DNA from 3 places in the Silvania sp. genome. Region 3 is predicted to be linked to each of the others. Evidence: predicted binding sites of a transcription regulator. Region 3 holds the regulator's gene; each other region holds the start of a gene.
What was found. The regulator CRP, encoded in region 3, controls carbon source genes, mostly activating them, when cyclic AMP is high. The targets are predictions, from matches to a motif close to ATGTGANNNNNNTCACAT.

Region 1: hpt (hypoxanthine phosphoribosyltransferase) is a predicted target of CRP. The motif match lies at 1,839-1,856, and genes of this name have one in related genera.
Region 2: deoC (deoxyribose-phosphate aldolase) is a predicted target of CRP. The motif match lies at 2,482-2,499, and genes of this name have one in related genera.

The regions. Positions count from the first base shown of each region.
Region 1 is NZ_JBOGBT010000039.1:17,449-21,737, forward strand. Features, by position in the region: gene ACRDD5_RS07865 (ABC transporter ATP-binding protein) at 1-371, opposite strand, end outside; gene can (carbonate dehydratase) at 481-1,143, shown strand; gene hpt (hypoxanthine phosphoribosyltransferase) at 1,174-1,710, opposite strand; gene ACRDD5_RS07880 (glucose/quinate/shikimate family membrane-bound PQQ-dependent dehydrogenase) at 1,916-4,289, shown strand, end outside.
Region 2 is NZ_JBOGBT010000062.1:1,670-5,958, reverse strand. Features, by position in the region: gene ACRDD5_RS12080 (sensor histidine kinase) at 1-1,125, opposite strand, end outside; gene ACRDD5_RS12075 (AraC family transcriptional regulator) at 1,464-2,369, opposite strand; gene deoC (deoxyribose-phosphate aldolase) at 2,612-3,313, shown strand; gene ACRDD5_RS12065 (ribokinase) at 3,393-4,289, shown strand, end outside.
Region 3 is NZ_JBOGBT010000108.1:69,890-74,178, forward strand. Features, by position in the region: gene argD (bifunctional acetylornithine/succinyldiaminopimelate transaminase) at 1-154, shown strand, start outside; gene ACRDD5_RS21630 (YccS/YhfK family putative transporter) at 174-2,261, opposite strand; gene crp (cAMP-activated global transcriptional regulator CRP) at 2,319-2,951, opposite strand; gene ACRDD5_RS21640 (OsmC family protein) at 3,261-3,665, shown strand; gene ACRDD5_RS21645 (phosphoribulokinase) at 3,761-4,289, opposite strand, start outside.

The DNA of each region.
Region 1 (4,289 bases), on a different contig from region 3:
AGCTGTTTCAGATACTTTTCGCTGCGCTCAACCGCCTCTTTACGCTCCACGCCGTAGTAACCCGCCTGGTTAACCACAATCTGCTGCACGGTCTCAAACGGATTGAAGTTAAACTCCTGCGGTACCAGTCCCAGCTGGCGTTTGGCGTTGACTACATCCTTTTCCAGATCGTAGCCAAACACGCTCACCCGACCGGAGGATTTATTCACCAGCGAGCTGATAATGCCGATGGTGGTGGATTTTCCTGCCCCGTTAGGCCCCAGAAGCGCATAAAAATCACCGGCTTCGACTTTAAGATCTATCCCGCGCAGGGCCTTAACGCCCCCCGGATAGGTTTTTGTAAGCTGCTCGAGCTCCAGTGCAATTGTCATGAAGTAGACTTACCCATTGTTCTGACACGCGATGTGTTGGTTTAAAAAAAAATCGAGTTGCCCTATATTAGCGCAACGCACTCACTCGGTTACAGGTCGTTACCCCTCCATGAATGACATAGATACACTCATCAGCAATAACGCACTATGGTCAAAGATGCTGCTGGAAGAAGATTCCGGATTTTTTGAGAAACTGGCTCTGGCGCAGAAACCACGCTTTCTATGGATTGGATGCTCCGACAGCCGCGTACCTGCTGAACGTCTGACGGGCCTCGAACCTGGCGAACTGTTTGTACACCGTAACGTTGCCAACCTGGTTATTCACACCGACCTGAACTGCCTGTCTGTGGTTCAGTATGCGGTGGATGTGCTGGAAGTCGAACACATCATTATCTGCGGCCACTACGGCTGCGGTGGTGTACAGGCGGCGGTTGAGAATCCGGAACTGGGTCTGATCGACAACTGGCTGCTGCACATCCGTGATATCTGGTTCAAACATAGCTCACTGCTGGGCGCGATGCCGCAGGAACGTCGTCTGGATACCCTGTGTGAACTGAACGTGATGGAGCAGGTGTACAACCTCGGCCACTCCACCATTATGCAGTCCGCCTGGAAGCGCGGACAGAAAGTGACCATTCACGGTCTGGCTTACGGCATTCACGACGGCCTGCTGCGCGACCTGGAAGTGACCGCCACCAACCGCGAAACGCTGGAGCAGCGTTACCGTCAGGGTGTGTCTAACCTGATGCAGAAACACGTCAACCACAAGTAAACAAAAGCCGGGATAACCCGGCGTTCTCTTTTACTCGTCCAGCAGCACGACTTTGCCGACATACGGCAGATGGCGATAGCGCTGTGCATAGTCGATGCCATAGCCCACCACGAACTCATCCGGGATCGAGAATCCGACAAACTCAACCGGCACGTTCACTTCGCGGCGGGTCGGTTTATCCAGCAGGGTACAAATCGCCAGCGATTTTGGTCCACGCAGGCTCAGGATTTCGCGCACTTTCGACAAGGTGTTACCGGAGTCGATGATGTCCTCGACGATTAACACGTCTTTGCCGCGAATATCTTCATCCAGATCTTTGAGAATTTTCACATCACGGGTGGTCGACATACCGCTGCCGTAGCTGGAGGCGGTCATAAAATCGACTTCATGGGACACCTGCACTTCACGGCACAGATCGGCCATAAACATGAAGGAACCGCGTAACAGACCCACCAGCACCATCTCGCTGCCGCTGTCTTTATAGTGTTCGGTAATTTGACGACCGAGTTCTTCGATACGCGCTTTGATCTCCGCTTCCGGGATCATCACTTCAACAGTATGTTTCATTTTACTAACCGTATGATTTTAGAACAAATATCTCAATGCCGAAAATTCAGCGTCCGACATCGCTGCATAAGCCGTGAAGTATACCAGCAAATAGATTCTCCTGGCGCATGAGTTCACAAAAGCCAGATTTGTGATTCCGATCACACTTGTTAAGACCTATACTTAATTGCTACTAAAAAATTAATGAAACTTAAAGAGTGTCTTTATGGCGGAAACAAAAAAACAACATTCACGACTCCTCGTTGTGTTAACAGCGCTGTTCGCAGCTTTTTGCGGACTGTATTTACTCATCGGCGGAGCCTGGCTTGTCGCCATTGGCGGCTCCTGGTATTACCCTGTTGCTGGCCTGGTGATGCTCGGCGTCACCGTTCTGTTATGGCGCAGTAAACAATCGGCCCTGTGGCTCTATGCCGTCCTGCTGCTGGCCACCATGATCTGGGGCGTGTGGGAAGTCGGCTTCGACTTCTGGGCGCTAACCCCGCGCAGCGATATCCTCGTCTTCTTCGGCATCTGGCTAATCCTGCCATTTGTCTGGCGTCGACTGATGGTGCCTTCCAGCGGTGCTGTGACGGCGCTGGTGGTGGCGTTACTGATCACCGGCGGGATGCTGACCTGGGCGGGCTTTAACGATCCGCAGGAAGTGAAAGGCACGTTGAATGCCGACTCCACGCCTGCGGCGGCGATCTCTGAGGTGGCCGATGCCGACTGGCCTGCCTACGGTCGTAATCAGGAAGGTCAACGCTACTCCCCGCTGAAGCAGATTAATGCCGATAACGTGCACAATCTGAAAGAAGCCTGGGTGTTCCGCACCGGCGACCTGAAGCAGCCTAACGATCCGGGTGAACTGACCAACGAAGTGACCCCCATCAAAGTGGGCAACATGCTCTATCTCTGTACCGCACACCAGCGTCTGTTCGCTCTGGATGCGGCGACCGGGAAAGAGAAATGGCACTACGATCCGCAGCTGAATACCAATACCTCGTTCCAGCACGTGACCTGCCGTGGCGTCTCTTACCACGAAGCGCGTGCCGATAACGCCAGCCCGGAGGTGATTGCCGATTGTCCACGCCGCATCATGCTGCCGGTGAACGACGGTCGACTGATTGCCCTTAATGCCGAAACCGGCAAGCTGTGCGAAACCTTCGCCAACAAAGGCGTTCTGAATCTGCAGACCAACATGCCGGATACCACCCCGGGTCTGTATGAACCGACCTCGCCGCCGATCATCACCGATAAAACCATCGTGATTGCCGGTTCGGTTACCGATAACTTCTCGACCCGCGAAACCTCCGGCGTGATCCGCGGTTTTGACGTGAATACCGGTAAACTGCTGTGGGCCTTCGATCCTGGCGCGAAAGATCCTAACGCCATTCCGTCGGATGAGCACACCTTCACCTTTAACTCGCCAAACTCCTGGGCACCAGCCGCCTATGATGCGAAGCTGGACCTGGTCTATCTGCCGATGGGCGTGACCACGCCGGATATCTGGGGCGGTAACCGCACGCCAGAGCAGGAGCGTTATGCCAGCTCCGTACTGGCGCTGAACGCGACCACCGGGAAACTGGCCTGGAGCTATCAGACCGTTCACCACGATCTGTGGGATATGGATATGCCGTCCCAGCCAACGCTGGCGGACATTACCGTAAACGGTAAAACGGTTCCGGTGGTGTATGCCCCGGCGAAAACCGGCAACATCTTTGTGCTGGACCGTCGTACCGGCGAGCTGGTGGTCCCTGCCCCGGAAAAACCGGTACCGCAGGGTGCGGCGAAAGGCGACTACGTCACTAAAACCCAGCCGTTCTCGGACCTGAGCTTCCGTCCGAAGAAAGATCTGACCGGGGCGGACATGTGGGGTGCCACCATGTTCGACCAGCTGGTGTGCCGCGTGATGTTCCATCAGCTGCGCTATGACGGCATCTTCACCCCGCCGTCCGAGCAGGGCACGCTGGTGTTCCCGGGGAACCTGGGGATGTTCGAATGGGGCGGTATCTCTGTCGATCCAAACCGTCAGGTGGCAATTGCCAACCCAATGGCGCTGCCGTTTGTCTCGAAGCTGATCCCACGCGGCCCGGGCAACCCGATGGAACAACCGAAAGACGCTAAAGGCAGCGGGACCGAAGCCGGTATCCAGCCGCAGTACGGCGTACCCTTTGGCGTGACGCTGAACCCGTTCCTGTCACCGTTTGGCCTGCCGTGTAAACAGCCTGCCTGGGGTTATATTTCCGCGCTGGATCTGAAAACCAATCAGGTGGTATGGAAAAAACGTATTGGTACCCCACAGGACAGCATGCCGTTCCCGATGCCGATCCCGGTGCCGTTCAACATGGGTATGCCGATGCTGGGTGGGCCAATTTCCACCGCCGGTAACGTGCTGTTCATTGGTGCAACCGCCGATAACTATCTGCGTGCGTACAACATGAGCAACGGCGAGAAGCTGTGGCAGGGCCGTCTGCCTGCCGGTGGCCAGGCCACGCCGATGACCTATGAAGCCAATGGCAAGCAGTTCGTGGTTATCTCAGCGGGCGGTCATGGTTCGTTTGGCACGAAGATGGGCGACTACATTGTGGCTTATGCGTTAC
Region 2 (4,289 bases), on a different contig from region 3:
TCTATTTTTTATGTTGTTAATGCCGATGCTGCCTTTTTGGAGATTTTGATCGCCTGATAAAATCTGGTCGATAGCCTCCCCCGAGATGCCGTCGCCGTTATCTGTGACCTCGATAATCACATCCTGGCCGTCATCGGTGGCGCGGATCAATAGATGACTGCTGGTGTCGCGCGGCTCAACCACGTAATTGAAGAAGTTCTCCACCAGAGGTTGCAGGATCAAAAATGGGCAGACCACATCCAGATACTTTTCGGGGATGTCGTACAGATAATCGAAGCGGTCGCTCATCCGCACTTTCTGTATCGACATGTAACTGTTCACGTAATTCATTTCATTGCGCAGCGTAATCAGTCCACGGTTATTTTTGCGTAAGAGATAGCGCATCATGTCGGAAAAATCGTGCACCATGGTTTCGGTGCGCTGGGCATCTTCAAGAAACGCCAGACGGCCTATGGTATTTAATACGTTGAATAAAAAATGCGGGTTAATCTGATAAGAGAGTGCTTTGAATTCTGCTTCATGTAACGAACGCTCAATTTCAACGCGCATTCTTAGTTCATTGGTCAGCTCGAGATCTTTTTTACGCAACTCACGTTGAATATTATTGGCGTGTGCCTGTTCCACCAGGTATGAAGAAACGTGTAATAGCGTAGAGGCAGTGGATTCAAAACGTTCATAGTTCATTCTTCGCGTATTTTGATGCAAATTAATCAACCATGGATTTTCTTCCCAGATCTCATTGTTATTAAGAATATAGGGAATACTGCGCTCTTTTTCCTCTTCCACCTTGACCTGCCCGGAAATAAATGCACCGAGGTAATGATCGTTAATCATGATAGGGACGGCAAATTCCACAAAACCGCAGTAGCAGCGGTACACCACCGGTTCCCGGGCATGCATCGCCGCACGCCCGCCGGCTTTGTCGCTTTCATAGCAGTGATGGGTCAGCGTAGGGTTGAGGCGAGAGCGTGCGCAGAAGTCCGAAAAACCACTGGGTTTGGTGACGGGAACGCCATTTTCATCCACCACCACCAGCGCGATCATCATCGATTTTGAAAAGTTATCCTGCAGGGTCTGAAGACGTTGTACATCCAAAAACTCATGTAGTTTGTATTTATTTACCATTCGTTCAGCCTGCATTGGTAGAGCAATATTGCATATTCAAAAGTAAACGATTTGATGCAAAAAAATATTGAAATGGGTCACGACAATAAAAAAGGAATTAAGATTCATGTTAATTCCATGTCGATAATGTTATCTCAATGTAACGAAAAGCCCAAATTACCAGAACATTAGATTAATCTTAATAACAATTTGGGATATTTGTATTAGGGGTTATTTTTAGGTGAATCGATAATACGCTTGAGAAAGGTTTTTATATTTGATGGGCAATAGGGATATTCTGTTCGAGAACATCCTTTTTTAACCCACTCCGGGTAATAATTAGCGCTGTGGACGTCGCCTTATCCTTTACCCTCCGCACTCTCTTTCTCCAGGCGCTCCACCTGGGTTTGCTCCCAGTCCAACCGCTGCTCCCGGCGGCGAAACTCGCTGGGGGATAATCCTACCGCGCGATGAAAATCACGGGAAAAATGCAGGGGATCGTTATACCCCACCTGGCCCGAGATGCGACCTATCGTCTCCTGGGTTTCAACCAGCAGTCGACGCGCCTGTGACAGACGATAGTTCTTCAGCCATTTCAGTGGGCTTTGGTTAAAGGTGGTCTGAAACAGACGGAACAGCTGGGACTTGCTCACCTGGCAGTGCTGCATAAATTTCTCAATGTCCCAGTCGTCGCTGTAGTGGCTGTGGATCTGGTAAATCAGTCGTCCCAGCCCGCGATGGGTAATCACCGGGGATTTTGTCGCCTCGGCGCTACGGTTCTCCAGCAGGGTGCAGATCAGTCGGGCGCAGAGTTCGTCGCACTGGGCATCCGTCACTAAGGTGTGGCTCTGCATCAGGCTGAAGATATGGTGATAAATCTCAGTGATCTTCCCAGGGTTATCGAACTGAAAAACAGGGTTCTGAGAAACATCCAGTATCTGCATGATATTGCTTAGCTTTGCGCTATCAATGCGCAGCCATAATATCTCCCAGGGATCGTTTTTGTTCGGGTAGTGCTCGTGCGGCCAGCGGACGGGCAGCCAGACCAGACACCCGGCCTGCACCTCATAAAGGGTGTTTTCCAGCCGCACAAAGCCGCTGCCGTTCAGGCAAAAAATCAGTTCATGCCCCACCACCGACTGGCGTCGGACACGGAAGTTCTCGGCTGTTCGAATATGTCCCGCGCGCAGGATCTGGTAGTTCATTAACGTCGAAAACTTGTCTGATTCCCGATACCAGTTCGCCAGAACCTGTGTTTGTTGCACCCGCTTATCCATACCTGATTCCGATTTGAGCAAGAAAATGCCGCTGACCCTTGATTCATCAAAGCATGGCAAGGGGAAAAAGACATGTTCTGTCGCCAGAGCAGCGGTAGATTTTTGAACATGCTCACAACTTTATTGACGTGGAAATTCTGTCCATATTGCCGGGAATCCTGGCTATCACACTTTTTGTTGAGGCTGCCTACAGTGAAATGCATAAACGTAGCCAACAGGAGTAGATGTAGATGATTGATTTCAATGATCCCCGCCAGGTCGCCAAAGCCATCCAGTTCACTAACGTCAACGCAGATTTGACCTATGAAGGGCTGATTCAGCACCTGAACATTTGCATGGAGTATCAGTTTGACGCCGCGATGATCGCCCCCTGCTGGGTCTCTGTGGCGAAGGACGTTCTGAAAGGCAGCGGCGTGCGTGTGGCGACCACCGTTAACTTCCCGCAGGCCAACGACACCACGGCAATGAAAGTCGCCGTGGTGCGTGAACTGGCCAAAGAGGGCGCGGATGAGTTCGACTTCCCGCCAAACCCGGGCTTCCTGCTGGGGGGCATGGATGACCGCTACTTCAACGAGCTGAAAGAGGTCACTCACATTGCCCACGATCTGGGGATGAAAGTGAAGGCGATGCTGGAGTTCGGGTTTATCACCGAAGAGGCGATGAAAATCAAAGCCACCCGTTATGCGTACGAAGCCGGTATTGATTGGGTGAAACAATCCAGCGGCTGGGGCAAAGGGGGATGCGCGGCAACGGCAGAAGATGTTCGACTTCTCAAAGCCAATATTCAGGCACCTTGCCGGGTAAAAGTTTCCGGTAAAGTCAACACGTTGGAAAAAATGAAAGAGATGTTCATCGCGGGAGCGGAGCTCGTGGGCACCAGCTCAGGCCCTGAACTGGTGAAAGGCCTGACAGGCGACATCAACGCTTACTGATTGACGGATGCCGTCGGCAGTGCGTTGACGGCACTTCGTCCCGCAATGAAAACAAACAGCACAGTGAACGGAGAATGTGATGAGCGTATTTATTCTCGGTAGCTACGCGAAAGCGCTGGTTATGACAACCGACCGTATCCCCCTCGCCGGGGAAACCCTGATTGGCCGCGATTTTCGTCAGACCTGGGGCGGAAAAGGGTCAGATATGGCGGTCCAGGCCGCCCGCCTTGGCGCGGATGTCGCTTACGCTGGCGTGGTCGGCGATGACGCCTTCGGACATGAATTTGTCAGCCTGATGCAGCAGGAAGGGGTTGATATTCGGGCGCTGACGCTCACCAACGCGTTGCCTACCGGAGCGGGACTGATCGTCAAAGATAACGAGGCGCGCAATATTATCGTGGTGGATATGGGAGCCAATAAGCTCTTTACCCCCGCGCTGGTGGATAGCGCGTTGGCGCATATCCGGGAGTGCAATGTGGCGCTCGCGCAGCTTGAAATCCCGCTCGATACCGCGCTCTACGGCCTGCGAAAAGCCAAAGCGCTGGGGAAAACCACCATTCTTAACCCGGCGCCTGCGCGCAATTTACGCGGCATCGACCTGAGCGCCATCGACTATCTGACCCCGAATGAAACCGAAGCCCGCGTGGCGCTGGGGCTGGCCCCGGATGATGGGCGCAGTAACCGCGAAATTGCCGATCTGCTGCTCGAAACGGGTTGCCAGTACGTGGTGATGACCCTCGGTGAGGCGGGATCTGCGGTCTTCAGCCAGCACGACACGCAGGAAATCCCACCCTGTAAGGTCGATGTGGTCGACAGCAACGGCGCGGGCGACAGCTTTAACGCCGCACTGGCCGTCGCCCTTGATGAAGGCAAGCCGATCGCGGAAGCCGTGCTGTTAGCCAATGCGACGGCCGCACTCTGCTGTACGGACTGGGAAACCGTCCCCTCGTATCACTGTCGCAGTGATGTCGACGCC
Region 3 (4,289 bases):
TTTCCTCCACGCGGCGGCGAATGCCGGTGTGATGGTGCTTAATGCAGGACCGGACGTGATGCGCTTTGCGCCGTCGCTGGTGGTTGAGGAGCAGGACATCGACGAAGGGCTGACGCGCTTTGCCAACGCGGTGAAGAGCGTTGTTCAGGCGTAAGCCTGTGCAAAGCCGGTATTTAATACGGCGTGCGTTTCAGAAGTCGGGTTAACCAGATGCCGTGATGCGGGCGCTGCCGCCATGCCACTGACGAAATGGTGTGCATGGTGTTCAGATGCCCCAGCACGCGCTGGAGATGTTGTTCCAGCGTGCTCATCGGGCCGTACGTCAGGGTTTCGGGTGCTTCCAGGATATTCTCATCGCCGCTTTCACCGGCTGAATCATATTCCAGACGCTGCTGACAGCGCTGAAGGGCAATTTCACACGACTGCAGATAACGCTGGGCCAGGTCTGGCGTCAGCATCGTATGCTCGCGCGCCAGGGTGGTCATCGCGTTGATATGCTCGACGATGAACTGGCTGTGCGTGACCCACAGTTTCATATCCGCCAGATAAGCCGAGTTAAAGCCGGGCTCCTGCATCGCCTGATTCAGCGAGTTGAACAGGGCGTTGTGCGCCTGGTTAACCTTCATGCGCTGCCAGGCCAGCGGCGTCGGCTGCGGATCGTCACTGAGGATCAGCCGGATAGCCTCCTGATCCGCTTCCAGCGCATCGTGGGCGTTCTGACGCAATAGCCCGCTTTGCCACTGCGGCCACAGCCACACCATCCCGCCAAAGGCAATCAGGCAGCCAATCAGGGTATCGACCAGCCTGGCGAAAATATACTGATCGCCATTCAGGGTGAGCAGCTGCAGGGTATACACCGCCGTGACCGTGAAGCCCACCATCGCCCAGCCATAGTTCTTGCGAATAAACAGGTAACTCACCAGCGTAATCACCAACATCCCCGTCAGCGTAAAACCTTCCGCCACGTGGAAGTGCAGGGCGATACCCGCAATAATCAGCCCTGCCAGTGTGCCGCCCGCCCGATGGAGGATGCGTACCCGTGTGGCGCCATAGCCGTTCTGGGTTACGAACAGCACTGTCATCAGGATCCAGTAGGGTTTTGGCAGATGCAGGGCAACGCCCATCAGGCTGGCGATACTCAGCATCACGCTGATGCGTGCGGCGTTGCGCAGGGCGGCGGATTTCAGCGAAAGATAGCTTCTCAGGGCCGGGATCAGCGGCAGGCGTTTCTGCTTATCTGCCATCAGGTCGCGTGGATAGAGTGGGCGCTGGGTTCGCAGCACGCGGGCAATGCGGCTGAAGTGCCATGCACAGAACTGGCCTACCGGGTTATCCGGATGCTGACGGGCGATTTTCTCCAGCGCACCAAGCTGCTTATCCATGGTGAAACGGGTAGGGTAGCGGTGATACAAAATATCGTCCGCCAGCACGCGCAGTCGTGCGGCAACCGTCCGGGCATTCCAGCGCAGTACCGATTCCGCATGGCTGCGCTCGACCAGCTTTTGCACCTCGTGCGGGTGATGCAGACTGACGGAGATATGCTCCTGCAGATCGAGTCCCACCTGGAAGGTGCGCAGCAGGCGTTTATATTCATGATTTTTATTGGCTGCCAGCATGTGCAGCTGCTGATAGCACTGGCTAATCAGATCCACGACCTTCTGCTGGCGGGCCAGCAGGGGAGGTAACGATTTTTCGGGATCGGTGTGTTGCGTCAGCAGGGTATATTTTGCTTCGCAATAATCGGCAAGCTGTTGATAGAGCAAACTCAGCGATTCACGCAGCGGTTGTTCGCGCCACAACCAGAACCAGAACCAGTTAAACAGCCCGTACCACAGGGTGCCCAGGGCATAGATCAGAAGCGGCGCCCAGATCGGCATGTTCCCCGCCAGGCTCAGGGTAAAGATGGCGGCAATCAGCGAGGCGGGCAGCAGACGTGCGTGCAACGAGCTTAATTCCGCTGTTACGCCCAGGGTCATCGCCAGTACGGTCAGAATTAGCGGTAGCGGGATATCCTGCGCCAGTAACAGCTGTACGGCCAGGCTACAGCCAGCAAACAGCGACCCGCCGACAATCAGGCGCTTGAAAAAGCGTTTATGCGGGGTATCGAGACCGGCGATATTGCAGCAGGCCGGAACGAGCGAAAAGAGCAGACCTTGTTGCAGATAGCCCAGGATCAAACCCACAGCCACAGGGAGACATAGCACCAGGGTTTGCCGCAGTGCGTAGTTAACTTCCGGGTGATAGATGAGTCTGCGCCACATGGGTGAGAGAGACAAAAACGGCGTGCCACCTTGCGATGTCACGCCGTTTGCACGGAATTAACGCGTTCCGTAGACCACGATAGTTTTACCGTGGGCGGAGATCAGGTTTTGATCTTCCAGCATTTTCAGGATACGACCCACTGTCTCACGAGAACATCCGACGATCTGACCGATTTCCTGACGGGTGATTTTAATTTGCATTCCGTCCGGGTGGGTCATGGCATCGGGCTGTTTCGCCAGGTTCAGCAGGGTCTGAGCGATGCGGCCGGTAACGTCCAGGAAGGCGAGGTTACCCACTTTCTCCGACGTGACCTGCAGACGGCGAGCCATCTGCGAAGAGAGACGCATCAGGATATCCGGGTTAACCTGGATCAGCTGGCGGAACTTCTTATAGGAGATCTCTGCCACTTCACACGCGGTTTTTGCACGAACCCAGGCGCTACGCTCCTGACCTTCTTCAAACAAGCCCAGCTCGCCGATGAAATCTCCCTGATTCAGGTAAGAGAGGATCATCTCTTTGCCTTCTTCATCTTTGATCAGCACTGCTACTGAGCCTTTGACGATGTAGTACAACGTTTCCGCTTTTTCACCCTGGTGAATCAGCGTGCTCTTCGATGGGTACTTATGAATATGGCAATGAGACAAGAACCATTCGAGAGTCGGGTCTGTTTGCGGTTTGCCAAGCACCATGCGCTGTTATCCTCTGTTATAAGCTATCTCCAGAGCCAGGATGTGCACCTTTTACTCTGGGGTTGCAATCGAATTCTTCCCCGTACCTGGGAAACGGGCTGTCACAAAATTAGCAGCCTGTAATGTGTGATGTCCTCTGCATACATGTGTAACGTCAATGTATTACTGTAGCATCCCGACTGTTTTAGCATAGGTTTTGCTGCGTGTCTCCTGGTGTCTCGCTTCAGCTTGATGCAGGTCGCCTTCCGTTGCCAGAATTGTTACTGGCGCGTAATCTGTCATGAAAAATGCAAACCTGGAGTGAATAAAATGCAAGCGCGTGTTAAATGGGTTGAAGGGTTAACGTTCCTCGGCGAGTCAGCTTCCGGGCACCAGATTTTGATGGATGGCAACTCCGGTGACAAAGCGCCAAGTCCAATGGAAGTGGTGCTGATGGCTGCGGGGGGATGCAGTGCGATCGACGTGGTATCGATCCTGCAAAAAGGGCGCCACGATGTGACCGACTGCGAAGTGAAGCTAACGTCTGAACGTCGTGAAGAAGCGCCGCGTTTGTTCACCCATATCAATCTGCACTTCCTGGTAACCGGCAAAGAGCTCAAAGATGCGGCGGTGTCCCGTGCGGTCGACCTGTCGGCTGAGAAGTACTGCTCGGTGGCGCTGATGCTGGAAAAAGCAGTCAAGATTACGCACTCGTATGAAGTGATCGAGGCGTAGGGCTTACGTAAAAAGCCGGGCGGCGCGTTGTACCCGGCCTACGGGCCCGGAATACACCCTCAGGCCCGGTAAACATCGCGCCACCGGGCACGAAATCAGGCGATCTTCTTCCCTTCCATTAGCCGCTGAACCAGTGGCGTCATGATCAGCTCCATTGCCAGCACCATCTTCCCGCCCGGCACCACCAGTGTATTCATATGCGAGATAAACGAACCCTGCAGCATGGCCAGCAGCCAGGGGTAATCGATCTCCTCCAGATTGCGGAAATGAATCACCACAAAGCTCTCATCCAGCGAAGGAATAGCTTTGGCGGCAAACGGGTTGGAGGTATCCACCGTCGGCACGCGCTGGAAGTTAATGTGGGTGCGTGAAAACTGTGGGGTGAGGAAGTTGATGTAATCTTCCATGGAGCGCACCACTGAATCCATTACCGCTTCTCGCGAGTGTCCGCGCTCGCTGGTATCGCGCGTCAGCTTCTGGATCCACTCCAGGTTGACAATCGGCACGACGCCCACCAGCAGATCAACATGGCGCGCCACGTCGTGCTGCGGCGTGACGACCCCGCCGTGTAACCCCTCATAAAACAGTACGTCGGTGGGTTCCGGCAGCGGCTGCCACGGTGTG